Linked DNA regions of Ensifer sp. PDNC004. The protein of the gene in region 2 interacts with the protein of the main gene of each other region in a pairwise test. Links are inferred from orthologs where the notes say so. Each region holds a gene or a part of one and is shown on either strand. Other genes may lie near its edges.

Region 1 (10,340 bases), 1.2 Mb from region 2 along the record:
GATTCCGCCGGGCATCACCAACCTTGTCGGCGCGGTCATCCCGCTCGACGACATTCCCGGCACCTTCCTCTACACGGTTCGCAATGTCGACCCGGAGGTCATGCGCTCGCTCCGGCTGATGGAGGAGAACACCGCCGAGTACAAGATGCTCGAGGCCGGGCGAACCTTCACCCAGGTCGCCTTCGGCGTGCTCTATATCGGCTTTGCCCTCATCGTATTGCTTGCCGCGATCTGGACCGCCATCGCGGTCGCCGACCGGATTGTCCGGCCCATCCGCCAGCTCATCGGTGCCGCCGACAGCGTTGCCTCCGGTAATCTCGACGTCGTCGTGCCGGTCCGCGCCGTCGATGGCGACGTCGGTAATCTCTCGCGAACCTTCAACAAGATGGTTTCGGAGATCCGCAGCCAGCAGGAGCAGATCCTGGAGGCCAAGGACGAAGTCGACCACCGCCGCCGCTTCATCGAGGCCGTTCTTTCGGGCGTGACTGCGGCCGTCATCGGTGTCGGGCGCGATCGCCAGATCACCATCGCCAACCCGTCGTCCGAGGATTTCCTGAAGAAGGCGGCGCCGGATCTTCTCGGTGCTGACCTGCGGGAGGTCGCACCGGAGATCGAGGAGGTCCTGGTCGAGGCCGAAGGCCGCCATCGCAACGATTACCGCAAGCAGATCAACGTCATGCGCGGCGGAACCGAGCGCACGCTGAACGTGCAGGTGACGCGGGAAGAGGGCGGCGAGGCGAACGAATCCTACGTCATCACCATCGACGACATCACCGATCTCGTCATCGCCCAGCGCTCGACCGCCTGGGCCGACGTGGCGCGCCGCATCGCGCACGAGATCAAGAACCCGCTGACGCCGATCCAGCTTTCCGCCGAGCGCCTGAAGCGACGCTACGGCAAGCAGATCAATCAGGACGACAAGGCGGTCTTCGATCAGTGCACCGATACGATCGTGCGCCAGGTGGAAGACATCGGCCGCATGGTGGACGAGTTCTCGGCCTTCGCGCGCATGCCGAAGCCGACAAAGGAACGGGCGGATCTTCGCGCGATCCTGAAGGATGCAGTGTTCCTGCGCGAAATGGGCAACAACCATATCAACTTCGTGCGCGACTTTGGCGAGGAGCCGCTTGAGGGCCTGTTCGACGAGCGCATGCTCGGCCAGGCCTTCGGCAACATCGTCAAGAATGCCGTCGAATCGATCGAGGCGGTGCCGTCGGACGCTGTCCGCGGCCAGCCTGTTATCGTGGCGCGTGCGCGAAGCGATGCGGCGACCGGCCTGTTCGTCGTCGATATCATCGACAACGGCAAGGGCCTGCCCACCGAAAACCGGCACCGTATTTTGGAGCCATACATGACGATGCGCGAGAAGGGCACGGGCCTGGGTCTCGCCATCGTCAAGAAGATCATTGAGGACCATGGCGGACAATTGGAATTGCACGACGCGCCAGCCGAATACGACGGCGGTGTCGGGGCGATGATCCGCGTGATCCTGCCGCCTGCCGGAGAAACCGGGGGCGAAGAGAGCTTGAAGGATAAGGGTGCGAGCGATGGCCGCTGATATTCTGGTTGTGGACGATGAGGAAGATATCCGCGAGATCGTGTCGGGTATCTTGTCCGACGAGGGGCACGAAACGCGCACCGCCTTCGACAGTGACAGCGCGCTGGCGGCGATCAGCGATCGTGTGCCGCGGCTGGTCTTCCTCGACATCTGGATGCAGGGAAGCCGCCTCGACGGTCTGGCGCTGCTCGACGAGATCAAGGGACGCCACCCGGATCTGCCGGTCGTCATGATTTCCGGCCACGGCAACATCGAAACCGCGGTCAACGCCATCAAGCGTGGCGCCTATGATTTCATCGAAAAGCCGTTCAAGGCGGACCGCCTGATCCTGATCGCCGAGCGGGCGCTGGAGAACTCCAAGCTCAAGCGCGAAGTCTCGGAACTGAAGAAGAAGTCCGGCGACCCGGTCGAACTGATCGGCACGTCCGTTGCCGTCTCGCAGCTTCGCCAAACGGTCGAAAAGGTTGCGCCGACCAACAGCCGCATCATGATCCAGGGGCCTTCGGGTTCCGGCAAGGAACTGGTCGCGCGCATGATCCACCGCAAGTCGACGCGGTCCACTGGGCCGTTCGTGGCGCTGAACGCAGCGGCGATCACGCCGGACCGGATGGAAATCGCGCTGTTCGGGACCGAAGGCACGCCGGGCCAGCCGCGCCGCACGGGCGCGCTTGAGGAAGCTCATGGCGGCATCCTCTATCTCGACGAGATTGGCGAGATGCCGCGCGAGACGCAGAACAAGATCCTGCGCGTGCTCGTCGACCAGCAGTTCGAGCGTGTCGGCGGCACCAAGCGCGTGAAGGTCGACGTCCGCATCATCTCGTCGACTGCCTACAACCTCGAAAACATGATCTCCGAGGGCCTGTTCCGCGAAGACCTCTTCCACCGGCTGGCCGTCATTCCGGTTCGCGTCCCGGCGCTGGCCGAGCGGCGCGAGGACATTCCGTTCCTCGTCGACATGTTCATGCGCCAGGTCAGTGAGCAGGCCGGCATCCGTCCGCGCAAGATCGGTGACGACGCGCTGGCGGTGCTTCAGGCGCATGATTGGCCGGGCAACATCCGCCAGCTTCGCAACAACATCGAGCGGTTGATGATCCTTGCGCGCAGCGACGGTCCGGATACGCCGATCTCGGCCGACATGCTGCCGACGGAAGTGGGCGACACGCTGCCGAAGATCTCGGCGCAGGGCGACCAGCACATCATGACGCTGCCGTTACGCGAGGCTCGCGAAATGTTCGAACGTGATTATCTGATCGCGCAGATCAACCGATTCGGCGGCAACATTTCGCGCACGGCGGAATTTGTCGGCATGGAGCGGTCGGCACTGCATCGGAAGCTGAAGTCGCTGGGCGTGTGACCGGAATTCCCGGCCAACCCGCCCGCGCTCGCATGTGAAAGAACGACATGAAGGTAGTCATTTGTGGCGCGGGGCAGGTCGGCTACGGCATTGCCGAGCGGCTGGCGCAGGAAGACAACGACGTTTCGGTGATCGATACGTCGGCGGCACTGATCGCCAACATTACCGAGAGCCTCGACGTGCGCGGCTATGTCGGCCATGGGGCGCACCCGGACGTGCTGGCCAAGGCGGGTGCCGACCAGGCCGACATGCTGATTGCGGTGACGCTGTCCGACGAAGTCAACATCGTTGCCTGTGAAGTGGCGCACGCGATCTTCAACGTGCCAACCAAGGTCGCGCGAATCCGGGCGCAGAGCTATCTCGCGCCTGAATATGCAAACCTGTTTTCGCGCGAGAACGTGCCGATCGACGTCACCATTTCGCCCGAAGTCGAAGTCGGGCGGCTGGTGTTGCGGCGCATTTCCTTTCCCGGCGCGATCGACGTCGTACGTTTCGCCGACGACCGCATCGCCATGGTCGCGTTCGAATGCCTGGAGGATTGCCCCGTCGTCGGAACGCCGCTGCAGCAGTTGAGCGAACTGTTTCCCGATTTGCTTGCGACGGTCACCGGCATTTTCCGCAACGGCAAGGTAATCGTGCCGCATTCCGACGACCAGTTGCAGGCGGGCGATATCGCCTATGTCGTCTGCGATCGGGATCATGCGCGGCGCACGCTGGCGCTGTTCGGGCATGAAGAGCAGGAGGCGCGGCGCATCATCATTTTCGGCGGCGGCAATGTCGGATATTTCGTTGCCAAGGCGATCGAGGACCATCAGTCGCGCACGCGGGTGAAGCTGATCGAGAGCGATCGTGACCGCGCCGTGATGATGGCCGACAAGCTGAGCAGCACGGTCGTGCTCAACGGCTCGGCCATGGACCAGCGGATCCTCGCGCAGGCGGATGTCCAGGATGCCGATCTCGTGGTGGCGCTGACCAACAACGACCAGATCAACATCCTCGGCAGCATGATGGCGAAGCACCTGGGTGCAAAGTCCACGCTCGTCCTCATCAACGAGCCGTCCTACCAGGATTTCGCTGCGACCGCCGGCGTCGATGCCTATGTGAACCCGCGCGCCGTGACGATCTCGCGCGTGCTGCAGCATGTCCGCAAGGGCCGCATCCGTTCGGTCTACGCAGTGCAGAAGGGCATGGCCGAAGTCATCGAGGCCGAGGCTCTCGAAACCTCGCCGCTCGTCGGCAAGGCCCTGCGCGATCTCGAACTTCCCGACGGTATCCGCATCGGCGCGCTCTATCGCGACAAGACGTTCATCCGTCCTGACGGTGCCACCCGGATCAAGGCGAAGGATCGCGTCGTGCTCTTCGCCACCGCGGATGCGGTGCGCCACGTCGAGCAGCTGTTCCGCGTCAGCATCCAGTATTTCTAAAGGCGAGACGATGTCCCGAATTGCCTATGTCAACGGCGCCTACGTGCGGAACGCAGACGCCGGCGTGCATATCGAGGACCGCGGCTACCAGTTTGCCGACGGCGTCTACGAGGTCTGCGAGGTGCGACACGGCTATATCGTCGACCTCACCCGTCATCTCGACCGCCTTGGCCGGTCGCTCAGCGAGTTGCGCATCGATTGGCCGATGACTAGGGCGGCGCTCGTCCACGTGATCCGCGAAGTTGTCCGGCGCAACCGGGTAAGGAACGGCCTGTTCTACATGCAGGTCACGCGCGGCGTAGCGCGCCGCGACCACGTCTTTCCGGCGGCAGAAACCCGCCCGTCCATCGTCGTGACGGCGAAACGCACCGATGCCGCGGCCATTGCCAGGAAGGCGACCCACGGAATTGCGGCGATCACGGTGCCGGAAAACCGCTGGGACCGGGTGGACATCAAGTCGGTCGGGCTTCTGCCCAACGTGTTGGCGCGCCAGAAGGCCAAGGAAGAAGGCGCGCAGGAGGCGATCTTCGTCGATGCCGACGGCACGGTGAAGGAGGGGGCGGCGACCAATGTCTGGATCGTCGATCGTGATGGAAACCTGCGCACGCGGCCGGCAGAACACGGCATCCTCAAGGGAATCACCCGCACCACCTTGATGGATGTGGCGGTGCCGCTGGGGCTCAAAATCGAGGAGAGGGCGTTCTCGGTGGATGAGATGCTCGCGGCGCGCGAAGTCTTCATCACCGCTGCCACCAGCATCTGTTTTCCGGTCATTTCGGTCGACGGCAAGCCGATCGGCAATGGTCATCCGGGAAGCATAGCACAGAATATTCGCGAAGCCTTTTTCGGCGTTGCGGAAAAGACATTGATTTGATACCAACTCTGAAGAGGTGTCGGGGAAGGTACTTGTGGCGCCTCTGATTGCTGAATTTGACAAAAATGCACCGGCGCGAAACGCCGGCAAATAAGAAAGAAGCGGCGCGATGGCGGAACGTTCTCAAAACTTGCAGGATCTCTTTCTCAACACGGTCCGCAAGCAAAAGATTTCATTGACAATTTTTCTTATCAACGGCGTCAAGCTTACCGGCGTTGTGACCTCGTTCGACAACTTCTGCGTCCTGCTGCGTCGCGATGGCCACTCGCAACTGGTCTACAAGCACGCGATCTCGACCATCATGCCCGGCCAGCCGCTGCAGATGTTCGAGAACGAAGAAGCCGCATCCTGACGGGACGTTAGGCACATTACCAAGCGTGATTCAAAATTGTCGTCGATCATTCCGGAGCTCGAGAAGCTCCGCGACGACATGCGCGCGGTCGTTATCGTTCCGGTCTTGAAAAAGACCGGACGGCAGTCCGCAGAGATCCTCTCGACCACCACGACGCGCTCGGACGAAAGTCGTCTCGAAGAGGCGACCGGCCTCGCCATGGCGATCGACCTTGAGGTCGTGCACGGCGCCATCGTTCCGGTGGCGCAGCCGAAGCCCGGCACCTTGCTCGGCACCGGCAAGATCGAAGAGATCGGCCATATCCTCGTCGAGCTCGATGCAGGCCTTGTCATCGTCGACCATCCGCTGACGCCGGTGCAGCAGCGCAATCTCGAGAAGGAATGGAACGCCAAGGTCATCGACCGCACCGGCCTCATTCTCGAGATCTTCGGCCGCCGTGCCTCCACCAAGGAAGGCACGCTGCAGGTCGATCTCGCGCACCTCAACTATCAGAAGGGCCGCCTGGTCCGAAGCTGGACCCACCTTGAGCGCCAGCGCGGCGGTGGCGGCTTCATGGGCGGTCCGGGTGAAACCCAGATCGAAGCGGACCGGCGCTTGCTGCAGGACCGCATCGTCAAGCTCGAGCGCGAGCTGGAGCAGGTGCGCCGCACACGGCAGTTGCATCGCTCCAAGCGCAAGAAGGTGCCGCACCCGATCGTCGCTCTCGTCGGCTACACCAATGCCGGAAAATCGACGCTGTTCAACCGCATGACCGGGGCAGGCGTTCTCGCCGAGGACATGCTGTTTGCGACGCTCGACCCGACGCTTCGGCGGCTGAAGCTGCCGCATGGCCGCATGGTCATCCTCTCCGACACTGTCGGCTTCATTTCCGACCTGCCGACGCACCTTGTTGCCGCGTTCCGCGCGACCCTCGAAGAGGTGCTGGAGGCAGATCTGATCCTGCACGTGCGCGACCTTTCTGACCCGGACAACCAGGCGCAGGCAAGCGATGTTCTCAGAATCCTTTCCGATCTCGGCATCGACGAGAAGGAAGCCTCCGAGCGCCTGATCGAGGTTTGGAACAAGATCGACAGGCTCGACGACGAATCGCGCGAGGCATTGCGCGGCAAGGCGGCGACGTCCAACAACACGGTTGCCGTTTCCGCGATCACCGGTGACGGTGTCGACGAACTGCTCGCCGAAATCGGCCGCCGTCTTTCCGGTGTTCTGACGGAATGCACGGTCGTTCTCGGCATCGATCAGCTGCAGCTTCTGCCCTGGGTCTACCAGCACGCGATCGTCGATGGTCGTGAAGACCTGGAAGATGGCCGGGTGAGCCTTGATCTCAGGCTGACCGAGAACGAGGCCTCCGAGCTGGAGCGTCGCCTCGGAAATGGGCCGAAGCCGGCCGCGGAAGACTGGTAAGCCATAGCTTGCCGCGGGGTCGGCGGCTGTCGGCCTTGGCTTAGGGTAACGGGGCGCATGCGAGGGCGCGTCCCGCTCGCTCTAGCCCAGTTGCCGTTCGATCGCCTTCGCCGCCTGCCAGAGCTCTTCCATCCGTTCCAGCGTTGCCTCATCCAGTGTCTCGCCGGCCGCGCCGAGCTCGCGCTCGATATGGGCGAAGCGGCGGCGGAACTTGGTGTTGGTGCCGCGAAGCGCCATCTCCGGATCGGTGCCGACATGGCGGCCGATATTGACGACGGCGAAGATCAGGTCGCCCAGTTCGTCGCTGACCTTGGCGCGGTCTTTTTCGCGCAGCGCCTGGCGCAACTCGCCGATTTCTTCCTCGATCTTGTCGAGGATTGGTTCCGGTTCGGACCAGTCGAAGCCCACCTTTGCAGCGCGCTCCTGCAGCTTCAGGGCTTCTACGAGCGCCGGAAATGAGCGCTGCACCGAGCCCAGATGGTTTGCGGCTGCATCAGGCGCGAGGCCACGCTTGGCACGCTTTTCCTGCCGCTCGGCCTTCTCGGCCTGCTTGATTTCATCCCATTGCAGCTTCACCGCCTCGGGCGTATCGGCGTCGGAGCGGGCAAAGACATGCGGATGGCGGCGGATCATCTTGCGGGTCACCGCTTCGACGACGTCGCCAAAGGCGAAGTCGCCGGCTTCCTCCGCCATGCGGGCATGGAAGACCACCTGCAGCAGCAGGTCGCCGAGCTCGTCGCAGAGGTCGTGCATGTCGCCGCGCTCGATGGCGTCGGCGACCTCGTAGGCCTCTTCGATCGTATAGGGCTTGATGGTCTCGAAGGTCTGGACGATGTCCCAGGGGCAGCCGGTTTCAGGTTGGCGGAGCGCCGCCATGATGTCGAGCAGGCCCTTTATGTCGCGTGAAGGTTCCATGGATCTCAATTCAGCGGAATGGCGTTTTCGTCCTTGCCCGACTGGTAGCTGTCGGAAAGGCTCTGGTATCGGGCGCGGATGCGGGCATCCTGGGCGGCGAGCCGATCGCGGGTTTCAGCGTCGGCGTCCTTCGAAAGGGCAGCGATCGAGGCGGAATGCCAGAAGGCGTTGTCCTGAGCGTAACCACCTGGTTCCAGCCGGAAGACTTCCTTCAGGATCTTCAGGTCGTGCGGGATCGCAAAGGCGTCGCGCGAGTCCTCGTGGCTGAAGAAGTAATAGAAATTGTCGAAGCCGGCCCAGGTGATGGCCGAAAGGCACATGGAGCAGGGCTCGTGCGTCGACAGGAAGATGAGATCACGCGTATCCGGCTTTTCCGCCATCTCGTAGAAACGCTTCAGCGTATGGACTTCGCCATGCCAAAGCGGATTTTCCGTCTCGTTGTTGGTTTCGGCGAGCACCAGAGACAGATCGGACTTGCGCAGGATCGCCGCGCCGAAGACCTTGTTGCCGGCGGCGACACCCTTTTCGGTGAGCGGCAGGATATCCTCTTCGATGACGGTCAAAAGCCGTTCGGCGAGTTCTGGTTTTGTCATGTCACAGGTCTCCGGCAGGTCGTTGACCGCATTTAACGGACGTTGCCCATGCGGCGCAATGGCCGCGCCAAGGTCGGCGATTGAACAGGCTCGGAGATATTTGCTCAAAATGGTGCAGCGCCGAGCAAAACAATACGTGCCTGGAAAGGCATTGAAATTTCTGTTCCTTCAATTGTCGTGCGCCATAAGGGATATTCGCCGCAGCCTGTAGAAGGAACGACCGTCTAGCCATGCCGCAGCAGCTCGCCGTTTTCCCCGCATTCTTTCGCGTCGCGCAAAAGCGCGTGGCGGTTTTCGGCAATGGCGACGAAGCCTTTGCCAAGGTGCGGCTGCTGCTCAACACGGAAGCGTCGATTGTGGTCTTCGCCGACGCACCGGAAGCGGAGTTCGCGCAATACCTTCGTGACCGTGGTATCGAACATATCGCCGCCGCCTTCGCTCCCGAGCAGTTGGACGGCGCCATCCTCGTTTTTGCCGCGACCGGCAATGCCGCCGAGGACCAGCGCATCGTCATCGCAGCGCGCGAACGCAAGATCCCGGCCAATGCCGTCGACCAACCCGATTTCTGCGATTTCTTCACACCGGCGCTCGTCAATCGTGCTCCGGTTGCCGTTGCCATCGGTACCGAAGGGGCGGGGCCGGTTCTGGCGCAGATGATCCGCGCCCAGATCGATCAGCTGCTTTCCCCCTCGCTCGGTGTCGTCGCGTCGCTTGCGGCAAGCTATCGCGAGACGGTCGATCGCCTGGTGCCGCGTGGCGTTGCCCGCCGCCTGTTCTGGCGCCGGTTTTTCCAGGGCCCGGTCGCCGACAAGGTCGCCGGCGGCGATCTGGCTGCCGCCCGCCGCGAGGCGTCGCGTCTTCTCGATGCGCCTGAGAAGGCGAAAGGCCACGTCTGGCTCGTCGGCGCCGGTCCGGGCGCTGAAGACCTGCTGACGCTTCGCGCCCAGCGCGTGATGATGGAAGCCGATGCGATCGTTTATGATGCGCTGGTGCCGCAGGCGATCGTCGATATGGGCCGTCGCGATGCCGAGCGCCTGTCGGTCGGCAAGCGCAAAGGCTGTCACACGAAGTCCCAGGATGAGATCAACCAGTTGCTGGTGACGCTGGCTGCTGAAGGCAAACGCGTCGTCCGTCTGAAGTCCGGTGATCCGCTGGTCTATGGCCGTGCCGGCGAAGAGATGGCGGCGCTGCGCGAAGCCGGCATCAGCTACGAGATCGTTCCGGGCATCACCTCGGCCTTCGCCGCGGCTGCCGATTTTGAATTGCCGCTGACGCTGCGCGGTGTTGCCTCCTCACTGGTCTTCACCACCGGCCATGATTTGACCGGTGAAGTCCTGCCCGATTGGGCGCGGCTTGCGGTCTCCGGAGCGACGATCGCGGTCTACATGGGGCGCACCGTCGCCGCGTCGGTCGCCGGTCGTCTGATGCAGGCAGGCCTTCCGCCGGAAACGACGGTTGCCGTTATCGAGAATGCCAGCCGCGCCGATCGGCGCCTGCTGCACGGCACGCTGCAAGACCTGCCGGATCTCGAAAACCGCAGCGAGCTAGCAGGTCCGGTCATGGTCATCATCGGCGATGCTGTTGCTGGTGCCAATTTCGAGCGGTCCGAACCGCTGGTCGCAGGCAAAGCGCGTGGCGAGAAGAAAAACGTTGAAGACGTCTTCGGGCGCAACGAACAGATTTTGAATTGAGGAAGAGGTCATGGTGAGCAAGGTTTTGACGGCAAATCGACTTTCGGACGGCATCTCCGTCTGGCTGGATGCCGCGGGCAACTGGGTCGAGCAGCTTCAGGACGCCTTCATCGCCCGCCATGCCGAGGCCGTGACGGCGCTCGAAGCCACCGGCAAGCAGGCGTTCGACGACAAC
Region 2 (10,189 bases):
TTGTGATTTCCGCAAGGCGGTGCGCGGCATTTGCAAAATCACCGACATCGCTCGACGGCTCAGGCTGGGTATATGTCGCCTTGCTCATTGGCCATCAACCTGCCAAACCGAAACAAGACCGTCAAGAAACAACTTGTCGCCTGCAACTTTTTCGAGCCCGCTCATTGCCGGAAAAGCGTCATATCCCAACATCTTGATCCAGTTGCCGACCAGCGCGCCGAGGCCAAAAGGAAGGGTCTTGCGGGGGGCTTCCCAATCGACGATCGGCAGGTCCTTCGACACCTTTTTCTCGGTGAGGAAGGCGCGAATTTCGTCCTCGCCGCCGAGCTTGTCGACGAGCTTGGCCTTCAGCGCCTGGCGACCGGTGAAAATGCGTCCGTCGGCGAGCAGCAACGCATCGGGACGCGACAACTTGCGGCGCTCGGCAACCAGGTCGACGAACCAGGCGTAGCTGTCGTCGATCATCGACTGGATCATGGCCTTCGCCTCGTCGCTGGCCGGATGGAAGGGCGAAGGTTCCGCCTTCAGCGGCCGCGACTTGATCGATTCCAGGGAGACGCCGAGCTTGTCCATCAGCTCCTTGACCTGCGGGTACTGGAAAATGACGCCGATGGAGCCGGTGATCGAGCTTTCGCCGGCAACGATCGTATCGCCGCCGAGCGCGATCATGTAGCCCGCCGAAGCGGCAAGCGTGCGCACGTCGGAAACGACCGGTTTCTTGGCGGCGACCTTGCGGATCGCCTTATAGATGACCTCGCCGCCATAGGTGGTGCCGCCCGGCGACGAAATGGTCACGACCAGCGCCTTGACGCTGTCGTTGTCGGCAATCTTCTGCAGGCGCTCGAGCAGCTCGCGGTCATCCTGGATCAGGCCGGTGATCGCGACACGCGCCACGTGCTGCCTGTTGTGGCCGACATCGTCGGCAGCACCGGACCAGGCAAAGATGGCGAGCGCGACGAGGAGAAGCAGGCCCGCCACCACAAAGCGCCAGAAGCTCAACTTCCGGCGCAGGCTGCGGCGATCGGCGATGGCGAGTTCGTCCATGTGGGTTTCTCCCGATTTGTTGGCGCTGCTTCTGTCAGTTTCCGCGGGAACGTGCTATCTGCGCGCGAAGAGGCATATTCCATAAACGCGCTTGGTCACGGTTGAAAGCCGCGGCGGGCGTTTTTGCGCCTTACCCGAGTTTTTTTGCGGCGCCATTGTGCGACAGCAAAAAATATCCATATTTGCGACGACTTACACCAATGTATGTAAATGACCCCTTCGCCGGGTCAGCGACAAAAGCAGTAGAACCGACAGGCCTTTTCATGTTGAACCACGCGCCAGCCCCGGGCATCTTTGCCGATACGGGTGCGAGCTCCGCCGACGCCTACGCGCTCGCCGCGCGGCATTCCGCGCGCGTGCGTCGCCTGAAGATCATCCTGCCGATCATCGCCGGCGTCATCGCCGTCATTTTTGCCGCCGTCTCCTTCGTGCGCGCCTTCATGCCCGTCGACCTGCAGATCGAGACCGCGACGATCGAGGATGGCAAGATCGTCATGAAGAACCCGGCGATCTCCGGCCGCAACAAGCAGGGCATCAGCTATTCGATGAAGGCCCAGCGGGCGCTTCAGGATATCGCCAACCCCGACATCATCACGCTGCAGACGATCCACGCGGAAATGCCGATGAAGGATTCGATGATGGCAACCGTCGATGCCACCAACGGCATCTACGATCGCGGCGCCAATACGCTCGACATGAACGCCCCGTTCACCATTTCCGTCAATAATGGCATCAACGCCGACTTCCAGTCGGCCTATCTGGATATCAATGCCGGCGAGATGGAAACGAAGCAGCCCGTTGCGATCAGCATGAAGGGTGGTTCGATCATTGCGCAGACGCTGCGAATGACGGATAAGGGACGTATTGTAATTTTCGAGGGCATGGTGAGGGTGAACGTCGAGCCCACCGCCATCCGCAAAAACGCGAAATAGGACCCGGTGCACTCCATGTCGGTCACAACCGCATCATTTTTCAAGATTTCCGCCAGCCTGGCCATTGCCGGAGCCGGCGCTTTGATTATTGCCTCCGGCGCTTTTGCGCAGGCCACGTCGAGCAAGATGAAGGGCCTTGAGCTGTCCAACGACAAGCCAATCCAGATCGAGAGCGACAAGCTCGAAATCAAGGACCCGGAAAGCAAGGCGATCTTCAGCGGCAACGTCAAGGTCGTGCAGGGCACGACGACGCTGCAGGCGGGCAACATGGTCGTCTTCTACAAGTCCGGCGGCGGCTCGGTTTCGAGCGGCGACGCCGACATCGACCGCATCGAGGTCAGCAACAAGGTTTTCCTGAGCTCCGGGACCCAGCAGGCGACGGCCGACACCGGCTCGTTCGACATGACCAAGCAGGTCTTCGTTCTCAAGGGCGACAAGGTCGTCCTCTCGGAAGGAAAGAACGTCTTCGTCGGCTGCCAGCTCAACGTCCAGATGGAAACCGGTGAGGCCCAGCTCGAAGCCTGCGGCGGCCGCGTGCAGATCCAGCTCGACCCGAAGTCCCGCAAGACGAACTGACGTAGACCGCTCGTGCAACTTCCCTTCCTCCACAAGCGCAAACGGGTCCGCAAACCGTCGGCGACCGCTGCGGTCGCCTCCGGCCATGCGGTCGACAAGGCGCGCTATGACGGCACGCTGATCGCCCGTGGGCTGACCAAGGCCTATCGCGAGCGCCGGGTCGTCAACGGCGTATCGCTCGTGGTGCGGCGCGGCGAAGCCGTAGGCCTGCTCGGGCCGAACGGCGCCGGCAAGACCACCTGCTTCTACATGATCACCGGCCTCGTCCCCGTCGACGAGGGCTCGATCGAGATCAACGGCAACGACGTGACGACCATGCCGATGTATCGGCGTGCACGCCTCGGCGTCGGCTACCTGCCGCAGGAAGCGTCGATCTTCCGCGGGCTGACGGTCGAGGAGAACATCCGCGCCGTGCTCGAGGTCCACGACAGGAACCTGGAGCGACGCGAGAGCAAGCTCAACGACCTGCTCGGCGAGTTCAACATCACGCATCTGCGCAAGTCGCCGGCGATTGCGCTTTCCGGTGGCGAACGCCGCCGTCTCGAAATCGCCCGCGCGCTTGCGACCGACCCGACTTTCATGCTGCTCGACGAGCCCTTTGCCGGCGTCGATCCGATCTCGGTCGCCGACATCCAGGCACTTGTCCGGCACCTGACATCGCGCGGCATCGGCGTTTTGATCACCGACCACAACGTTCGCGAGACGCTCGGCCTCATCGACCGTGCCTACATTATCCATGCCGGCGAAGTGCTGACGCATGGTCGCGCCAACGACATCGTCACCAATCCTGACGTGCGCCGGCTCTATCTCGGCGACAATTTCAGCCTCTGAGACCGCCTCGCGGGCGATTCCGCCCGCGATCGCGCTTGACCAAACCTTTCCGATAAGCAATTTTTGGGCCAATTAAGAAAAGGGCCCGATCGGCGACCGGAGAAGCACCGCGGCCCCTGGAGATTTCTCGGGAGTTTCGCGTCAGCATGGCCCTGTCCGCCAGCCTTCATCTGCGCCAATCCCAGTCCCTGGTGATGACGCCACAACTCATGCAGTCGATCCAGCTGCTGCAGATGACGCATTTTGAACTCAACCAGTTCATTGCCCAGGAAGTCGAAAAGAACCCGCTGCTCGAATTTCAGGCAAATGACGATCAGCTCACCCCGGAGCGGGGCGAGATGGCCGGCGGCGACGAGAGTGGCGCAAACGACGACGGCGGCGGCCAGGCGGATCTCTATGACAGCGCCACATCGCAGAGCGGCGAGCGGCTTGACGACCAGCTCGATGCCGATTTCGCCAATGTCTTCCAGGACGACACGACGCCGCAGCGCGCCGACGCGCCGGAATTGCTTGGCCAGTGGAAATCGATGCCCGGCGGCGGCGAGGGCGAAGACTACGACCTCGACGACTTCGTCGCCGGCCGCAAGAGCCTGCGCGAAACGCTTCTGGAGCAATTACCCTTCGCGCTGCCGACGCCGTCCGACCGACTGATCGCGCAACACCTCATCGACCAGCTGGACGACGCCGGCTACCTGCAGGCGGACCTCGGCGAGGTCGGCGAACGGCTGGGTGCCGCAGATGCCGATGTCATCAGGGTGCTGCTGACGCTGCAGCAGTTCGATCCGCCGGGCGTCTTTGCCCGTTCGCTCGGCGAATGTCTCGCCATCCAGTTGCGCGCCCGCGACCGGCTCGACCCGGCGATGGAGGCGCTGCTTGCCAATCTCGAACTTCTGGCGCGACGGGATTTCGCAACGCTCAAGAAGATCTGCGGCGTCGACGAGGAAGACCTGATCGACATGCTGGCGGAAATCCGCAAGCTCGACCCGAAGCCGGGCACCAGCTTCGAGACCAGCGTCAGCGAGGCGATCGTGCCCGATATCGTCGTGCGGGCAGCGCCCGACGGGTCGTGGCTGGTCGAGCTCAATCCGGACGCTTTGCCGCGCGTTCTGGTCAACCAGGACTACTTCGCTTCGGTTTCGCGCGGCACGCAGAAAAACAGCGCCGACCAGGCCTTCCTCAACGAGTGCCTGCAGAATGCCAACTGGTTGACGCGTAGCCTCGACCAGCGCGCCCGCACGATCATGAAGGTCGCGACCGAGATCGTGCGCCAGCAGGACGCCTTTCTCGCCAACGGCATCGGGCATCTCAGGCCGCTGAACCTCAAGACCGTGGCCGACGCCATCAAGATGCATGAATCGACCGTCAGCCGCGTCACCTCGAACAAGTACATGCTGACGCCGCGCGGGCTGTTCGAACTCAAATATTTCTTCACCGTCTCGATTGGCTCGGCCGAAGGCGGCGACAGCCATTCGGCGGAATCCGTGCGCCACAAGATCCGCACGCTGATCCAGGAGGAGAGCACCGAGGCCGTGCTTTCCGATGACGACATCGTCGACATCCTCAAGAAGGCTGGCATCGACATCGCGCGGCGCACGGTCGCCAAATACCGGGAGGCGATGAACATCCCCTCCTCCGTGCAGCGCCGGCGGGAGAAGCGCGCGCTCGCCAAGGCCTCCGGTTTCTGAGCCTCGAACGTTAAGGCGCATTAACTTTTTTGCGACCTTCGATTGACTCTCTCCGACACAGGCGATATGAGCCCGCCGCAATTGCCGGGGACATGCTCGCCCCGGAGGCGACCGGTGCGACCGGTGGCTGCGACAGAGGCGCGCTCGCAAGTCTGAAAGGCTTGGATGACGGGACCGCTTGGAATAGACTGGCTGCGCAAATCACGAACGAGAGAGGAAACTCCATGAGTGTGCGTGTATCCGGTAAACAGATGGAAATCGGCGATTCGTTCCGCGCCCGCATTGGCGAGCAGATCGAGCAGGCCGTTACCAAATATTTCGACGGAGGATATTCAAGCCAGGTCACTGTGGAAAAATCCGGGCCGCGCTTTAGCGCCGACTGCAAGCTTCATCTCGATACGGGCGTGGTAATGCAGGCGAATGGCCAGGCGAACGATCCACAGGCAGCCTTCGACGCGGCGTCGGACCGCATCGAAAAGCGCCTGCGTCGCTACAAGCGCAAGCTGAAGGATCATCACAACGGCAACGGACAGAACGCTGCCGAAGTGGCCTACACAGTGATGGATTCGGTGCCCTTCGAGGATGACGAAGTCCCCGAGGATTACGCCCCGACGATCGTCGCCGAAAGCTCGAAACAATTGAGGACGATGTCTGTCGCCAGCGCCGTGATGGCACTCGACATGACGGATGAACCCGTCCTCATGTTCCGCACTCCCGGCAAGGCCGAACTGAATATCGTCTACAGACGCAACGACGGAAATATTGGCTGGATCGACGCTGCCAATATCAAAGCATGAGCGAAAAAGAGGGATGCCGGCATGCCGGCGTCCCTCTCCCGCAACTCAGCGGCCAGGCCGGAAAATGTGACTTTTCTGTGCATGGAACCCGCCATGACAAAGATGGTTAGAGCCATTGCGACGCATTTATGATGATGTTGTCCGGCTCTAACCGGCGAACGAGGACAAAAGAATGGCATTGGCAGGTCTACTGCATCAAAATGCGATCATCCCGGCCATGAGGGCCAACTCGAAAAAACAGCTCCTTCAGGAATTGGCGGCAAAAGCTTCTAAGATCACCGGGCTTCCGGAGCGTGAAATCTTCGACGTGATCCTGCAGCGCGAGCGCCTCGGTTCCACCGGCGTCGGCAACGGTATCGCCATCCCGCACGGCAAGCTCAACAACCTTCCCTCGATCATCGGCATCTTCGCGCGTCTCGATACGCCTGTCGATTTCGAGGCGCTCGACGACCAGCCGGTCGATCTCGTGTTCCTGCTGCTTGCTCCGGAAGGCGCCGGTGCGGACCACCTCAAGGCCCTGTCGCGCATCGCCCGCGTGCTTCGCGACCAGGACATGGTGGCCAAGATCCGCTCGAGCGATTCCGCCAGCGCGATCTACACGCTGCTCGACGACGACGCGACCTCGCACGCCGCCTGAGCTTGAACAACGGGCGCATCCGGCAGGATGCGCACAGTCACCCGAACCTTGCGTCAATAGAGCTGACGCCCGTTCAAATGATCAATGAAAATCCGAAACAGCGCACCCTGGCTCGAAATGCCGAGCCGGCGATAGATGTTCTTGCGGTGGATGCGCACCGTCCCTTCGGCAATGTTCATCACCTTGCCGATCGACAGGTTGCTGTGGCCCCTGAGGATCAGGCGCACGATGTTGCGCTGCTGCTTGGTCAGCCGATCTGAACAGAGGCTCTCGAACGCCACCTCCATCGCGTCGTCGCCCTCCTCGGAAGGCGGCGGCGCGACCGGCTGGCCCTGCTGGCGCCAGTTCGACCGGATGGCCTCGCGCACGATCGGCTCGTAGACGCGGAGCCGCGCCAGTTCCGCCTCGCTGAAAGGTTCGCCGCCGCGGCCGCGCATCAGCGAATAGGTCGCCTGCAGGCCGCCATCGAGCGGGATGACGAAGCCCACCTCCTCGACGAGAACGCCGGATTCCATCGACACGCAAGGATGCACTTCCGCCGACGACGAGAAGTCAGACTGGAAGAACTGGTCCGGCGCCAGCTCGCGCATTCGCCAGAGGCCCGCCGGCTGGCCGGCGCAACAGGCGACATAGAAGGGATCGAGCAGATAGGCGCCGCCGAGATAGGCGGAAAGCGCACTTGCCGACACCTTGGCCGTATAGCCGTCATGCAGGACGATCGGCCTGGCATCGTAGGGGTAGGCAAACACGACCGAGAGATCGAAGCCGGTGACCGACCGGAGCATCCGGTCGAGCGCCCGGCCGAAATCCTCGGTGCCGATCAGGCCGATCATCGCCGAGATATCTGCGGACTCGCTTGCGAGCATTCCCTTGTCATCCCCCAACCCTACGTATCCCCCATGGGATATCGACAGCCCCTCACTCGTCAACAATAATTCCCGGGGAGTGAGAAACCGGATCCGTCGCGGGTCGTCATTGGCGACCGCTGCGAAGGACGCCTAAGGGGGAGGATGACGATGGCAGGCAGGCTTTCAGGCAAGGTGGCGCTGATCAGCGGTGGCGCGGGAGGCTGCGGTCTTGCCGCATCCGAGCTGTTCGCGCGCGAAGGCGCAAAGGTCGCGATCGTCGACCTGCCGCGCAGCAAGGGCGAAGAGGTGGCCGCCTCGATCCGCGCCAATGGCGGCGAGGCGATTTTCGCCCCCGCCGACGTCTCGGTGTCGGCCGAGGTGACGTCCGCCGTCAAGGCGGTCGAAGCGGCCTTCGGTTCCATCACCGTGCTCTTCAACCACGCCGGCATCCTTGCCGTCGGCCCCTTCCTCGAAACGGAGGAGGACGAGTGGGATCGGCTGATGGCGGTCAATGTGCGCAGCATGTTCCTGATGACCAAGGCAGTGTTGCCGGGCATGCTTGCGGCCGGCGGCGGCAGCATCGTCTGCACCTCGTCGATCTCGGCCGTGGCGGCCACGCCGATGGAGGTGCTCTACGACACCACAAAGGGCGCCTGCCACATGTTCGCGCGCGCCATCGCCGTCGAGTTTCGCGACCGCGGCATCCGCTGCAACGCCGTCTGCCCGGGCTTCATCGCCACCGACCACGGCAAGCGCGAACTTGTCGGCCTCAGCAAATATGGCGTCGACGTTTCGGAGGCGGCGATCGCCGCGCAGCAGGGCCGCATGTGCGATCCGAAGGAAGTGGCGAACGCGGCATTGTTTCTGGCGAGCGACGAGGCGAGTTTCGTCAACGGCACGCATCTGTTCGTCGACAATTGCTTCACCGCGGTTTGAGGGAGGGGAAAATGCTTCAGGCAGGTGGCCACTGGCGCAACTGGGTCGGAAACCAATCATGCATCGTGCGCCATCGCGGCGCGCCGGAGAGCGAGGCGGCGCTGGCCGAAATGGTGCGCGATGCGACAGCCCAAGGGCTGAACGTGCGTTGCGCCGGGTCCGGCCATTCCTTCACACCGGTGGCGCTGACGAGCGGGCTGCATCTGACGCTTTCCAGCATGCAAGGTGTCGTCAACATCGATAGCGCGCGCAAGCGCGTCGCGGTCAGGGCCGGCACCACCATCAACCAGCTCGGCAAGGTGCTGAAGGAAAACGGCCTGTCGCTGATCAACCAGGGCGATATCGACAGCCAGGCGCTGGCCGGCGCGCTGACGACCGGCACCCATGGCACCGGCGCCAGGCTTGGCAACATGGCCTCGCAGATCGTCGGCATGCGCCTCGTGCAACCGGACGGCAGCATCCTCGTGGTCGACGAGACGACGCCGGATCTGCTCGAGGCGGCGCGCGTCTCCGTCGGCATGCTCGGCGTGATCTCGGAGATTACCCTGCAGGCGATGGAGAGCTACAATCTCCATGAAAAGCTCTGGCGCTGCACCTTCGACGAAATGATCGAGCAGCACGACGAGCTTGCCGCCAAGCACCGCCATTTCGGCTTCTTCTGGTGCCCGGTGCCCGAGAGCCGCCACTGCTACTGCCTGCCGGATACGGCCTCGGTTTCGACCACCGACAAGACCTCCGACGTCTGCGAGATGAAGGTGATCGACATCACCGGGGAAGCGCCGATGGAGCGTGGTTTCGAGAAGATCGCCTATTCCTCGGAGATCTACCCGATCGAATACGTGCCGAACTTCCACGAACTCGAATATGCGGTGCCCGTCGCCCACGGCAAGGAAGCGGTCAAGGCGGTGCGCAAGCTGATGCTGGAGAAGCACCCGACATGCATCTATCCGATCGAGTATCGCTTCACTGCTGGCGACACCGGCTGGATCAGCCCCTTCTTCGAGCAGGACTCAATCACGCTTTCGGTCTCCGGCGAGCCCGGCACCGACTATTGGGAATACCTGAAGGACGTGGACACGATCCTCAGGCAGTACGGCTCGCGGCCGCACTGGGGCAAGCTGCACTTCCTCGGCGCCGAGGATGTAACGGCACTCTACCCCCGCGCCGGCGATTTCCGGGCGCTGAGGGCCAAGGTCGATCCCGAAGGACGCTTCCTCAACGATCACCTACAGCAATTGTTCGGGTAACACTTGCCCGTGGCTGTCGCGCCGTGCACCAAACAAAGACGCCGCGCGAAGCTCGCGCGGCGTTTTTGTTGAATTCCGTTCGGCGGGATCAGGCGGCCGGCGTGTCGCCGTTCTCGCCAGCAACGACCTTGGGGCCGCCCTTGGAAACGCCGACCATGGCCGGACGCAGGACGCGGTCGCCGATGGTGTAGCCGGCTTGGACGACCTGCAGCACCGTGTTGTTCGGCACATCCGCATTCGGGATTTCGAACATCGCCTGGTGGAAGTTCGGGTCGAACTTCTGGCCTTCCGGCTCCAGCTTCTTGACGCCGTGGCGCTCAAGCGCCGAAAGCATCGAGCGCTCGGTCATCTCCACGCCTTCGATCAGCGTGTTGAGACCGGCTTCGCCAGCTTCCTTGGCTTCCGCCGGAATGGCGTCGAGCGCGCGGCGCAGGTTGTCGGATACCGCCAGCATGTCGCGGGCAAAGCCTGCAACCGAATAGGACTTGGCATCCTTGACATCGCGTTCGGTGCGGCGGCGCAGGTTGTCCATCTCGGCGGCAAGCCGAAGGTACTTGTCGCGCAGTTCGGCGCTCTCGGCCCGGGCGAGTTCCAACGGATCGGGCTCGGCAACGGCTGCTGCCTCGGCAGCGTCCGGTGCGGCGTCTAATACCTCG
Region 3 (10,706 bases), 120 kb from region 2 along the record:
GCTCGGTCTTGCCGTCGCTGTCGCGCTTGCGGCCTACCTCGTCGTCACCCTCGTTCGCCCGGAACGGTTCTGACCCGGTCGACGGGATCGGACCCGTTGGCCGTTCGCATCAGCCGGGCGCCGTCGCACCGTCCGGCCGCCCTTAGCGGAGTAATCTCATGTCTATCATCGGGTGGCTGCAGATCAGCCTCCTCTTCATCGCCGTCCTGATCGTCATCAAGCCGTTGGGGCTTTACATGGCGCGGGTCTTCTCCGGTGAACGCAACGTCTTTTCGCCCGTCCTCGGCCCCGTCGAGCGCGGCCTTTATCTTGCCGCCGGCGTCGATCCGAAGAAGGAGCAGGGCTGGCTCGCCTATACGATGTCGATGCTTGCCTTCAGCCTCGCGGGCTTCGTCTCGCTCTACGCGATCCTCCGGCTGCAGGCCTATCTGCCGATGAACCCGCAAGGTTTCTCGGGCATGCCGTCCGACCTCGCCTTCAACACGGCGGCCAGCTTCGTCACCAACACCAACTGGCAGAACTACGGCGGCGAAACCACGCTCAGCCATTTCAGCCAGATGGCCGGGCTCACGGTGCACAACTTCGTCTCGGCTGCGACCGGCATCGCCATGGCGCTTGCCGTCACCCGCGCCTTCGCCCGCTCGAACGCCTCGACCGTCGGCAATTTCTGGGTCGACCTCACCCGTTCGACGCTCTACGTGCTCCTGCCGATTGCCGTCGTCATGGCGCTTGCCATGGTCTGGAGCGGCCTGCCGCAGACCTTCCACGCCGATCTCACCGCAACCACGCTCGAAGGCGTCAAGCAGACGATCTCAGTCGGCCCGGTCGCAAGCCAGGAAGCGATCAAGCAGCTCGGCACCAATGGCGGCGGCTTCTTCAACGTCAACGCCGCCCATCCGTTCGAAAACCCGACGGCCTTCTCCAACTATCTCAACATCTTCTCGATGCTGTCGATCTCGGCGGCGCTCGTCTACACCTTCGGCCAGATGGTCGGCAACCGCCGCCAGAGCTGGGCCTTCATCGCCGTCACCGGCATCCTGCTGATCTCCGGCGTCGCGGTCGTCTACTGGGCTGAAGCCCAGGGCAACCCCATCCTGACCGCCCTTGGCCTCGATGCCGCCCAGGGCAACATGGAGGGCAAGGAAGTTCGCTTCGGCCAGGCGATGACGGCGCTCTATGCGGCTGTTACGACGGGTCTGTCGGATGGCGGCGTCAACAGCATGCACGGCTCGCTGACGGGCCTCGGCGGTCTCGTGCCGATGTTCCTGATGCAGCTTGGCGAAGTCCTGCCGGGCGGCGTCGGTTCCGGTCTCTACGGCATGGTCGTCTTTGCGATCCTCGCCGTCTTCGTTGCCGGCCTGATGGTCGGCCGTACGCCGGAACTGCTCGGCAAGAAGATCGAAAGCCGCGAGATGAAATACGCGATGTTCGCCGTCCTCATCCTGCCGGCAACGATCCTCGGCTTTGCCGCCGTCTCCGCGATGCTGCCCTTTGCTGTCGCCAGCATCGGCACGGCGGGTCCGCATGGCCTGTCGGAAATCCTCTACGCCTTCACGTCGGCGGCCGGCAACAACGGCTCGGCTTTCGGCGGGCTCACCGGCAACACACCCTGGTACAACACGACGCTAGGCTTCGCGATGCTGCTCGGCCGCTTCGCCTATGCCGTTCCGGTGATGGCGATCGCCGGCTCGATCGCGGTCAAGACCCGCGTACCGGCCTCCAAGGGTACCTTCCCGACCGACACGCCGCTCTTCGTCGGCCTGCTCGTCGGCATCATCCTCATTCTCGGCGGGTTGCAGTTCTTCCCGGCGCTCGCGCTTGGTCCCATCGTCGAGCATCTCTCGATGCTTGCCGGTCAGACCTTCTAGAGCGGGATGAGGAAAAGTGTGTGCGGTTTTCCGCCCGCATCCCGCTCTAACTTATTAGAAACGATCACGTTTATGGTTTGGGTCGACTAGACCCAAACCATCGCGATCTAAAGGAATTCGACACATGTCTTCCAAACCCATCGCTCCCAGTCTTCTGGACCCGGCGATCCTGCTGCCGGCGATCAAGGCGGCGTTCGTCAAGCTCGACCCGCGCCAGCTCGTGCGCAATCCGGTGATCTTCGTCACCGAAGTGGTCGCCGCCGTCGTCACCGGCCTCTTCGTCCGTGATCTCGTAACCGGCGGCGGAGGCGCACTCTTCTCCGGCCAGATCGCTGCCTGGCTCTGGTTCACCGTGCTCTTTGCCACCTTTGCCGAAGCCGTCGCCGAAGGTCGCGGCAAGGCCCAGGCCGACAGCCTGCGCCGTACCAAGTCCGAGCTGACGGCGCGCAAACTCGTCGCCGACGAAGGCCGTGAGACCCAGACGATCCCGGCGACATCACTCAAGGTCGGCGACCTCGTGCTTGTCCAGGCCGGCGAACTGATCCCCGGCGACGGCGAAGTCGTCGAAGGCGTCGCTTCCGTCAACGAGAGCGCCATCACCGGTGAATCGGCGCCCGTCATCCGCGAATCCGGTGGCGACCGCTCGGCTGTCACCGGCGGCACGCAGGTGCTGTCAGACTGGATCAAGATCCGCATCGCCGTCGCACCGGGCGACACCTTCGTCGACCGCATGATCGCTCTGATCGAGGGCGCGCAGCGCCAGAAGACCCCGAACGAGATCGCCCTTTCGATCCTGCTTTCGGGCCTGACGCTGATCTTCCTCGTCGCCGTCGTCACGCTCTGGGGCCTTGCCGGTTATTCCGGTACCGTTCTCTCGGTCACCGTGCTGGCCGCGCTTCTGGTAACGCTGATCCCGACCACCATCGGTGGTCTGCTTTCGGCGATCGGCATCGCCGGCATGGACCGTCTGGTCCGCTTCAACGTCATCGCCACCTCCGGCCGCGCCGTCGAGGCTGCCGGCGACGTCGATACGCTGCTGCTCGACAAGACCGGCACTATCACCTTCGGCAACCGCATGGCCGCCGACTTCATGCCGGTGCCGGGCGTTACCGAGGCCGAGCTTGCCGATGCCGCACTGCTTGCAAGCCTTGCCGACGAAACGCCGGAGGGTCGCTCGATCGCAGCGCTCGCCACCGGCGAATTCGGCCGCCAGGCGCCAGACGTGTCGCTTCCGGTGTCCGACAAGAGTGAAGTCGTGGCGCTTGCCGGCGGCGGCGGCGGCGCAAGCCGGGCCGGTGCGACCCGGATCGACGCGGTCATTCCCTTCGCTGCGGAAACGAGGCTTTCTGGCGTTGACTTCGGCGGTCGCCGGCTGCGCAAGGGTGCCGTCGACTCGATCCTGAAGTTCACCGGCATCCGCGACGAGAACGTGCCGAACGAGTTTCGCCGCGCCGTCGATCAGGTCGCCCGCACCGGCGGCACCCCGCTTGCCGTCGCCGACGGTCCACGCCTGCTCGGCGTCATTCACCTGAAGGACGTGGTGAAGCCCGGCATCAAGGAACGCTTCGCCGCCCTGCGCGCCATGGGCATCCGCACGGTCATGGTCACCGGCGACAACCCGGTGACAGCGGCCGCCATCGCATCTGAAGCCGGCGTCGACGACTTTCTCGCCGAAGCCACCCCCGAGGACAAGCTTGGCTATATCCGCAAGGAACAGCAGGGCGGTCGTCTCATCGCCATGTGCGGCGACGGTACCAACGACGCGCCGGCGCTCGCCCAGGCCGATGTCGGCGTCGCCATGCAGACCGGGACGCAGGCCGCCCGCGAGGCCGCCAACATGGTGGACCTCGATTCCAGTCCGACGAAGCTCATCGAGATCGTCGAGATCGGCAAGCAGCTGTTGATGACCCGTGGGTCGCTGACGACCTTTTCGATCGCCAACGACGTTGCGAAGTACTTCGCCATCATCCCGGCGCTGTTCATCACCACCTATCCGGCCCTGGCCGCGCTCAACGTCATGGGCCTCGCCTCGCCGCAATCGGCGATCCTGTCGGCGGTGATCTTCAACGCGCTCATCATCGTCGCGCTGATCCCGCTGGCGCTGAAGGGCGTCAAGTACCGGCCGGTCGGTGCGGCAGCACTCCTGCGTCGCAACCTGCTCGTCTACGGCCTCGGCGGCATTGTCCTGCCCTTCGCCGGCATCAAGCTCGTCGACCTTGCCGTCAACGCACTCAATCTGGTGTAACCATGCTGAACCAACTTCGCCCCGCCATCGTGATGATCGTGCTTCTGACCGCGATCACCGGCCTTGCCTATCCCTTCGCCATCACCGGCGCCTCGCAGGTGCTGATGCCCGCCCAGGCAAATGGCAGCCTCATCGAAAAGGACGGCGCCCTCATCGGCTCCGCCCTCATCGGCCAGAATTTCACCTCCGACAAGTATTTCTGGCCGCGGCCCTCCGCGACCGGTCCGGAAGCCTACAATGCCGGCGCTTCGAGCGGCTCCAACCTCGGCACCACCTCGGTCAAGCTGAAGGATCGCGTTGCAGCCGATGTCGAGCGGCTGAAGGCGGCCGGCGTCAACGGTGAAATTCCGGCGGATGCGGCGACCACGTCAGGCTCCGGTCTCGACCCGCACATCACGCCGGCCTTTGCCGAAGCCCAGGTTGCCCGCGTCGCCAAGGCGCGGGGCCTGAGCGAAGCGGACGTCGCCGGCCTGGTTTCCAGGGCGACGGAGGAACGGCTGTTCGGGGTCGTAGGCGAGCCGCGCGTCAATGTGCTAGAACTCAACCTGGCCCTTGATGCGCCCCGAACCTGATTCCTCACGCCTGAGATCATGAATGCCCGACAGTGAACGCGACGCCAAAAGTCGCCCGGATCCAGACGCATTGCTGGCGCTTGCCGCGCAGGACCGCCGGGGAAAGCTGACCGTATTCCTCGGTGCCGCTCCCGGCGTCGGCAAGACCTATGCGATGTTGTCGCGGGCCCGCCGACTGAAGGACGACGGCATCGATATCGTCGTCGGGCTGGTGGAGACGCATGGGCGCAGCGAGACCGCAGCGCTCATCGATGGATTGGAAATACTGCCGCGCCGCGATGTGAACCATCGCGGCCGCGTGCTGTCGGAGTTCGACCTGGATGCCGCCCTTGCGCGGCGTCCGAGGATCATCGTCGTCGACGAACTGGCCCATAGCAACCCGGCCGAAAGCCGGCACCCCAAGCGCTACCAGGACATTGAGGAACTGATCGCCGCCGGCATCGATGTCTGGACCGCGCTCAACATCCAGCATCTCGAAAGCCTCTCGGACATCGTCGCCCAGATTACTGGTGTTCCCGTGCGCGAGCGGGTGCCGGATACTGTGCTGAAGCGGGCCGACGAGGTGCTGCTTGTCGATCTGCCGCCGGCCGAGTTGATCGAGCGCCTGAAGGACGGCAAGGTCTATCTGCCCGACAGCGCCAAGCGCGCCGTCGATCGCTTCTTCCGCCTCGGCAACCTGACGGCGCTGCGCGAACTCGCGCTCCGGCGCACGGCCGACCGGGTCGACGACCAGATGGTCGACTACCTCAAGCAGAACGCGATCGAAGGCATCTGGGCGAGCGGAGAGCGCCTGCTCGTCTGCATCGGCCCCGATCCGCTGTCGGAAAAAGTCGTGCGTACCGCAAGCCGGCTTGCTGAGGGCTTGAACGCACCGTGGATCGTCGTCTTCATCGAGCGCGCCGACCGCGAGAGCGGCGACGGCGAGGATGTGCGCCGGCTCGACGAAACCTTCCGCCTTGCCGAACAGCTCGGCGCCGAAACCCGTCGCATCGTCGGCAATGATTTTGTCGAGGAAATCCTGAAGCTCGCGCGCCGCGAGCATGCGACGCAGATCGTCATCGGCGCGCGCCGCCAATCCTTCCCGATGCGGTTCTTCCGGCAGTCGCTTCCCGATGCCCTGGCCGAGCGCGTGTCCGGCATCGGCATCTACCTCGTTACCGATCGCGAGACGACGCCCGTCAAGCGGCGATCAAAGAGGAAGAGGACGCTGCCGCCGGGAACCGGGCGGGCGATCGGCATCGCTGCCGGATCGGTCGCCATCTCGACCGGTGTCGGCCTGCTGCTCGGCCGTTTCGTCGTCCTGCCCAACATATCGCTGCTTTATCTGCTCGCGGTGCTGGCGTCCGCGACCTATGCCGGCCATATCGCGGCGATCGCCGCAGCGCTGTTTTCGGTGCTCGCCTACAATTTCTTTTTCATCAAGCCGACCGGCACCTTCACCATCGCCGAGCCGCACGAGGTTTTCGCGCTCGTTGTCTTCCTGGTCGCCGCGGCACTCGCGGGCAGCCTCGCCTCCCGCGTGCGCGAGCAGGCGAAGGCAGCGCGGCAGCGTGCCGCCGCGACCCAGGCGCTTTATGATTTTTCCCGCAAACTTTCCGGCACGGCCAAGCCGGACGACGTGCTTTGGGCGGCGGTCACGCAGATGCAGTCGACGCTGAAACGCAGCGCCGCCCTCTTGTTGCCCGCAGAAGGCGACCTGCAGCTGAAGGCAGCCTGGCCTCCGGACACCGAGCTTGACGTCACCGACATCATGGCTGCACGCTGGGCGATGGACAAACGCGAGCCGGCCGGCAATGGCACCGGCACGTTGCCGAACAGCCCCTTCCACTTCCGTCCGCTGACAAGCCCGCATGGCGTCGTCGGCGTCTGTGGCTTCGTCCAGGCGGACAAGCCACTGGAGATCAACGAAGAGCGGGCACTGGCGGCGATCCTGGACCAGACGGCGATCGCGGTCGATCGGGCGCGCCTGTCGCGCGAAAGCCTCGACCAGGCGGCCAAGCTCGAAGGCGAACGCTTCCGCGCCGCTCTTCTCTCATCCATCTCGCATGACCTGAGAACCCCGCTTGCGACGATCACCGGTGCCGTCACCAGCCTGCGCCAACTCGGCGACCGGATGCCGCCGGAAAGCCGCGACGACCTGTTGCAGTCGATAGAGGAGGAGGGCGGTCGGCTGACGCGCTTTGTCGCCAACCTGCTCGACATGACCCGCATCGAGGCCGGCACCGTCAACGCCAAGCGCGATTGGGTCGATGTCGCCGACGTCGTGCGAGCCGCCGTCGATCGCGCCCGCAAGTATTTCCCGGACCGCGAGGTCGAAACCAGCATTGCAGCCGACCTGCCCTTGATGCGCGGCGACAGCGTGCTGCTCGGCCAGGTGCTGTTCAACCTGCTCGACAATGCCAACAAGTATGGCGGCGACGAGCCGATCAGCATCTATGCCCGTACTGAAGGCAGCGAGATCGTGCTGTCGGTAACCGATCTCGGCAAAGGTATCCCGCCGCGGGATCTCGAGCAGGTCTTCGAGAAATTCTTCCGCCGCGGCAAGGCCGACGGCCGCACGCCGGGAACGGGGCTGGGGCTGTCGATCGCCAGGGGCTTCGTCGAGGCGATGGGCGGACAGATCAAGGCGGAAAGCCCGGCGCTTCGCCGCCGCGGCACGCGCATTTCCATGCGCTTTCCCGCCGCCAAGGCTGAAATTTCCGAAAAGGACCGTGCATGAGCGTGGAGCGTATCCTCGTCGTCGACGACGAACCCCAGATCCAGCGTTTCCTGAAACCCGCGCTGAGTGCCGCCGGCTATGACGTTCGCGAGGCGATGACCGGTGCCGAGGCGCTGAAGGCGGCCGCGACGATGGCGCCGGATGTCGTCATACTCGATCTCGGCCTGCCGGACATGGACGGCAAGGAGGTCATCGCCAACTTGCGCGGCTGGTCGCAGGTGCCGATCATCATTCTGTCGGCCCGCGACCGGGAAAGCGAAAAGATCGCCGCACTCGATCTCGGCGCCGACGATTACATCGAAAAGCCCTTCGGCATCGGCGAACTGACCGCCCGCATCCGCGCGGCCCTTCGCCACCGGGTACAGATGGAAGGCGGCCAGACGCAGCTGTCCGCCGATGGCGTTTCGATCGACACGATCAAGCGGGTGGTGACGAAGGACGGCGAACCGGTGCGGCTGACGCCGAAGGAATACGACCTCCTGGTGATGCTGGCGCATCACGCCGGCCGGGTCGTCACCCACAAGACGCTGCTCACCTCGGTCTGGGGCGTGGCCCATGGCGAAGACCTGCACTATTTGCGCGTCTTCATCGGGCAACTGCGCGGGAAGATCGAGCGCGATCCGGCCGACCCGAAGATCATCCGCACCGAGCCCGGCGTCGGCTACCGCTTCGTCGGCGACGACGACGGTTGACGGGGTCACCGCCAACGGCCGCTGAGACCCTTACTTGATCTTCACCGGCGTCGGCATGTCGGTCGCGAGCGTGTCTCCGACGACCACCTTCTTCTTCTTTGCCGGTTGCGGGTTTTCGAGGATCGACACAGGCGCCGAGACCGTTACGGCCGCGACGTTGCCGACGTTTCTGGCCGTGCCGGCGACGACTGCCGCGATGCCGGTTCCGACCGAGATGTCAGAGTCGGTCAGCGTCTGTCCCGTGGCGAGCCGCGTGCCGATCAACTGAACGATTTCAGGACTTTCAGCGAACTTTCCGTGGTGCAGGCCGTCCTCAGACTTAACCTTCGTCAGGTCGATGGCGGTGATGCCGGCGCGTTCCAGCTGGGTCCGGTAGGGCTCTGCCGACGGGTCGATTGCGCCGAGGCGAGAGACGTCGCCGGAGATGAAGCTCGAAAGCGCCAGCGCCCGGTCGTCCTGCGAAACGAAGATCGTGAATTTCGGCCGCTTGTGGCCCATCTCGACAAACTGCTTGGCAAAGACGTCGAGATCGATATCCGGCGAAGCAAGAATGACGTTCTCGATCTTCGACGGCACGTTGCCGTCGCGGATACCCATCTGGCGCAGCGATTCCATCGTCAGCCAGGTGCCCATGGAGTGGGCGAGGATGGTGATGCTCTTGACCTTCGGTGCGTCGGAAAGCTTCTTCAGAATGTCTTCAAGGGCCGTGCGCGAATAGTTCGTGCTTTCCTTGTCGTAATTGTAGTCGAACACGTTGGCGCGCGAAGGCCAGGTGAAGAGAACCGGTGTCGCTTTGACGTCCGAATCGTGGACGATCTGCGCCAGCCGGTAGACCGAATCCTCGTAGCGGTTGTTGAAGCCGTGCACGAAGACGAAGGCGTTGCCGCCGATATCGTGCTGCAGGAACCAGGACTTGGCCTCGTCGAGCGACCTGAGTTCATTCACCCGCGTGACGGCGAATTCCTTGGCCGGATCCGGCGGCAGCTTGCGCGGCCATTGTACCGTGCCCGACTTGCGTGCTGTTTCCGGCGGGATCGAAACCGCGACGTCGGTTAGGAAGGTGTTGGCGTCGCGCTCGCCGGAAAAGAGTGTCGCCGGATCGCCCGAGGGTTCGCGCGTGGTCGCCACAAGCATGTCGACGGTGGAGGCGCCTGGAACCGGAGCGGTCAGCGCGACAGGCGCCATCACGCCCTTGGCATGGCCGCCGCAGCCGGCAAGCAGCGTCAAGGCTGCAAGCACGAAGATTGTCCGCCCCCTGCCTGCACGTTGCCGATGTAGCGAACTCTGAACTCCCAACCACTCGAACATCGGCATCCCCACATACGCCTGAACTCGACTGCATCTGATCGCGCTTTCGCGAAACGCAGATGACAATACTCGGCGCTAATATGCAAGCAGGCCCTGATTGAAGATTCGCTACAGAGTTGTTGATGGATGTCGTTTCCCGTGTCGCGGGCTCGCCGCGGCACGGGAATTTTCCGCCGTTACTTCGCTCTCGCTTCGAGCGCCGTCAGGATCGCGTGGGCCGCCTTGATCCTCTCGGGGATCGGAATGTTGCGGTTGGCAAGCAGCAGGATGCCGATCTTCTTTTCCGGCACGAAGGCGACATATCCACCGAAGCCGTTGGTGGAGCCGGTCTTGTTGTAGAGCGTCGAACCGTCGGGTTGCCTCGGCGGGCTCAATGCCTTGACCGGGTTGCTCTTCAGGGCCATGTCGCGCGAGTTGCCGTCGAGCAGCCGCTCCACCGAAACCGGGTAGGGGTACTGCTCCCAGCCGAGCCCCTGCACCATCTTGCCGCTGTCGAAATACCCCACGTGAGTGGCTTCGATCGCCTTGCGGATAGGCCCGTCCAACTGTTCAGGCCGGATGTTGGCCTCGACGAAGCGGATCATGTCTGCCGCCGACGACTTCACCCCATAGGCCTCCGCGTCGAACGTTCCGGCAGTGACGCGGATGGGCTTGTCAGCCTTGCCGTAGCCCCAGGCGTAGCTGCCCATCTGGCTGTCTGGAACGCGGACATAGCTGTGCTTCAGCCCGAGCTTGGGAAAGATCTCGCTTTCGAGGACCGCGCTGAAGTCGCCGCCCATCGCCAATGCCGCGGTGTGGCCGAAGAGGCCGATGCTCGGGTTGGAATAGCGACGCTTCTTGCCGGGCTTGGCTTCCGGCTTCCACGTGCTGAAATAGTCGACCATGTCGGCGTCGCTCTTGACCGCGTCGGGGAACTGCAGCGGCAGCCCGCCGGCGGTATAGGTGGCGAGATGGAGGAGGGTCGCCTTGTCGATCGCCGTGCCCGCAAGGGCCGGCATGAATTTGCCGGGATGGTCGGCGAACGAGAGCTTGCCGGTTACCTGCGCATAGGACGCCAGTGTCGAGGCGAAAGTCTTGCTGATCGAGCCGAGTTCGAACAGCGTATCTTCGGTGACTGGAGCCTTCGTTTCCTTGGAAGCGACGCCGTAATTCATGAAGTAGCGCTGGCCGTCAACGGTCACCGCGACGGCGATGCCCGGCACCTTGTGTTCGTGCATGACAGGGCGGATTGCCTTGTCCACGACGGCGGCAATCTGGGCCCGATCGCCGCCTTCGGCGAGCGCGTTCGACGCCAGGGCTGCA

The links.
Region 1: the proteins of ptsN (region 2) and trkA interact in binary tests that used the Escherichia coli proteins (3 or more experiments, as listed by UniProt). The link is inferred for Ensifer sp. PDNC004 from one-to-one orthologs.
Region 3: the proteins of ptsN (region 2) and JVX98_RS19925 interact in binary tests that used the Escherichia coli proteins (3 or more experiments, as listed by UniProt). The link is inferred for Ensifer sp. PDNC004 from one-to-one orthologs.

What each region holds. Positions count from the first base shown.
Region 1 is NZ_CP070353.1:1,286,743-1,297,082, reverse strand. The notes cover bases 2,311-5,147. They hold trkA (Trk system potassium transporter TrkA), read left to right. Parts: upstream 2,311-2,959; coding sequence 2,960-4,336; downstream 4,337-5,147. Other genes in these bases: JVX98_RS14470 (D-amino-acid transaminase), read left to right, coding at 4,347-5,147; ntrX (two-component system response regulator NtrX), read left to right, coding at 2,311-2,912. Also shown: JVX98_RS14485 (PAS domain-containing sensor histidine kinase), read left to right, coding at 1-1,558; more of ntrX, read left to right, coding at 1,548-2,310; more of JVX98_RS14470, read left to right, coding at 5,148-5,210; RNA chaperone Hfq, read left to right, coding at 5,320-5,562; GTPase HflX, read left to right, coding at 5,641-6,966; mazG (nucleoside triphosphate pyrophosphohydrolase), read right to left, coding at 7,048-7,881; JVX98_RS14450 (deaminase), read right to left, coding at 7,887-8,474; siroheme synthase CysG, read left to right, coding at 8,705-10,165; JVX98_RS14440 (DUF2849 domain-containing protein), read left to right, coding at 10,176-10,340. UniProt on the Escherichia coli protein: Part of the constitutive potassium transport systems TrkG and TrkH. May regulate the transport activity of TrkG and TrkH systems. Binds to NAD(+) and NADH.
Region 2 is NZ_CP070353.1:2,515,776-2,525,964, forward strand. What follows is about bases 5,084-7,769. They hold ptsN (PTS IIA-like nitrogen regulatory protein PtsN), read left to right. Parts: upstream 5,084-6,037; coding sequence 6,038-6,502; downstream 6,503-7,769. Other genes in these bases: hpf (ribosome hibernation-promoting factor, HPF/YfiA family), read left to right, coding at 5,293-5,865; JVX98_RS20470 (helix-turn-helix transcriptional regulator), read right to left, coding at 6,556-7,368; JVX98_RS20475 (SDR family NAD(P)-dependent oxidoreductase), read left to right, coding at 7,519-7,769. Outside these bases: JVX98_RS32570 (hypothetical protein), read right to left, coding at 1-88; signal peptide peptidase SppA, read right to left, coding at 85-1,044; LPS export ABC transporter periplasmic protein LptC, read left to right, coding at 1,308-1,976; JVX98_RS20445 (LptA/OstA family protein), read left to right, coding at 1,992-2,552; lptB (LPS export ABC transporter ATP-binding protein), read left to right, coding at 2,565-3,383; rpoN (RNA polymerase factor sigma-54), read left to right, coding at 3,530-5,068; more of JVX98_RS20475, read left to right, coding at 7,770-8,286; JVX98_RS20480 (D-arabinono-1,4-lactone oxidase), read left to right, coding at 8,298-9,533; nucleotide exchange factor GrpE, read right to left, coding at 9,622-10,189. UniProt on the Escherichia coli protein: Seems to have a role in regulating nitrogen assimilation.
Region 3 is NZ_CP070353.1:2,398,613-2,409,318, reverse strand. Bases 4,402-7,604 are described here. They hold JVX98_RS19925 (sensor histidine kinase KdpD), read left to right. Parts: upstream 4,402-4,707; coding sequence 4,708-7,404; downstream 7,405-7,604. Other genes in these bases: JVX98_RS19920 (response regulator), read left to right, coding at 7,401-7,604; kdpC (potassium-transporting ATPase subunit KdpC), read left to right, coding at 4,402-4,685. Outside these bases: kdpF (K(+)-transporting ATPase subunit F), read left to right, coding at 1-73; potassium-transporting ATPase subunit KdpA, read left to right, coding at 159-1,868; potassium-transporting ATPase subunit KdpB, read left to right, coding at 1,993-4,113; more of kdpC, read left to right, coding at 4,116-4,401; more of JVX98_RS19920, read left to right, coding at 7,605-8,096; JVX98_RS19915 (alpha/beta hydrolase), read right to left, coding at 8,127-9,281; ampC (class C beta-lactamase), read right to left, coding at 9,581-10,706. UniProt on the Escherichia coli protein: Member of the two-component regulatory system KdpD/KdpE involved in the regulation of the kdp operon. KdpD may function as a membrane-associated protein kinase that phosphorylates KdpE in response to environmental signals.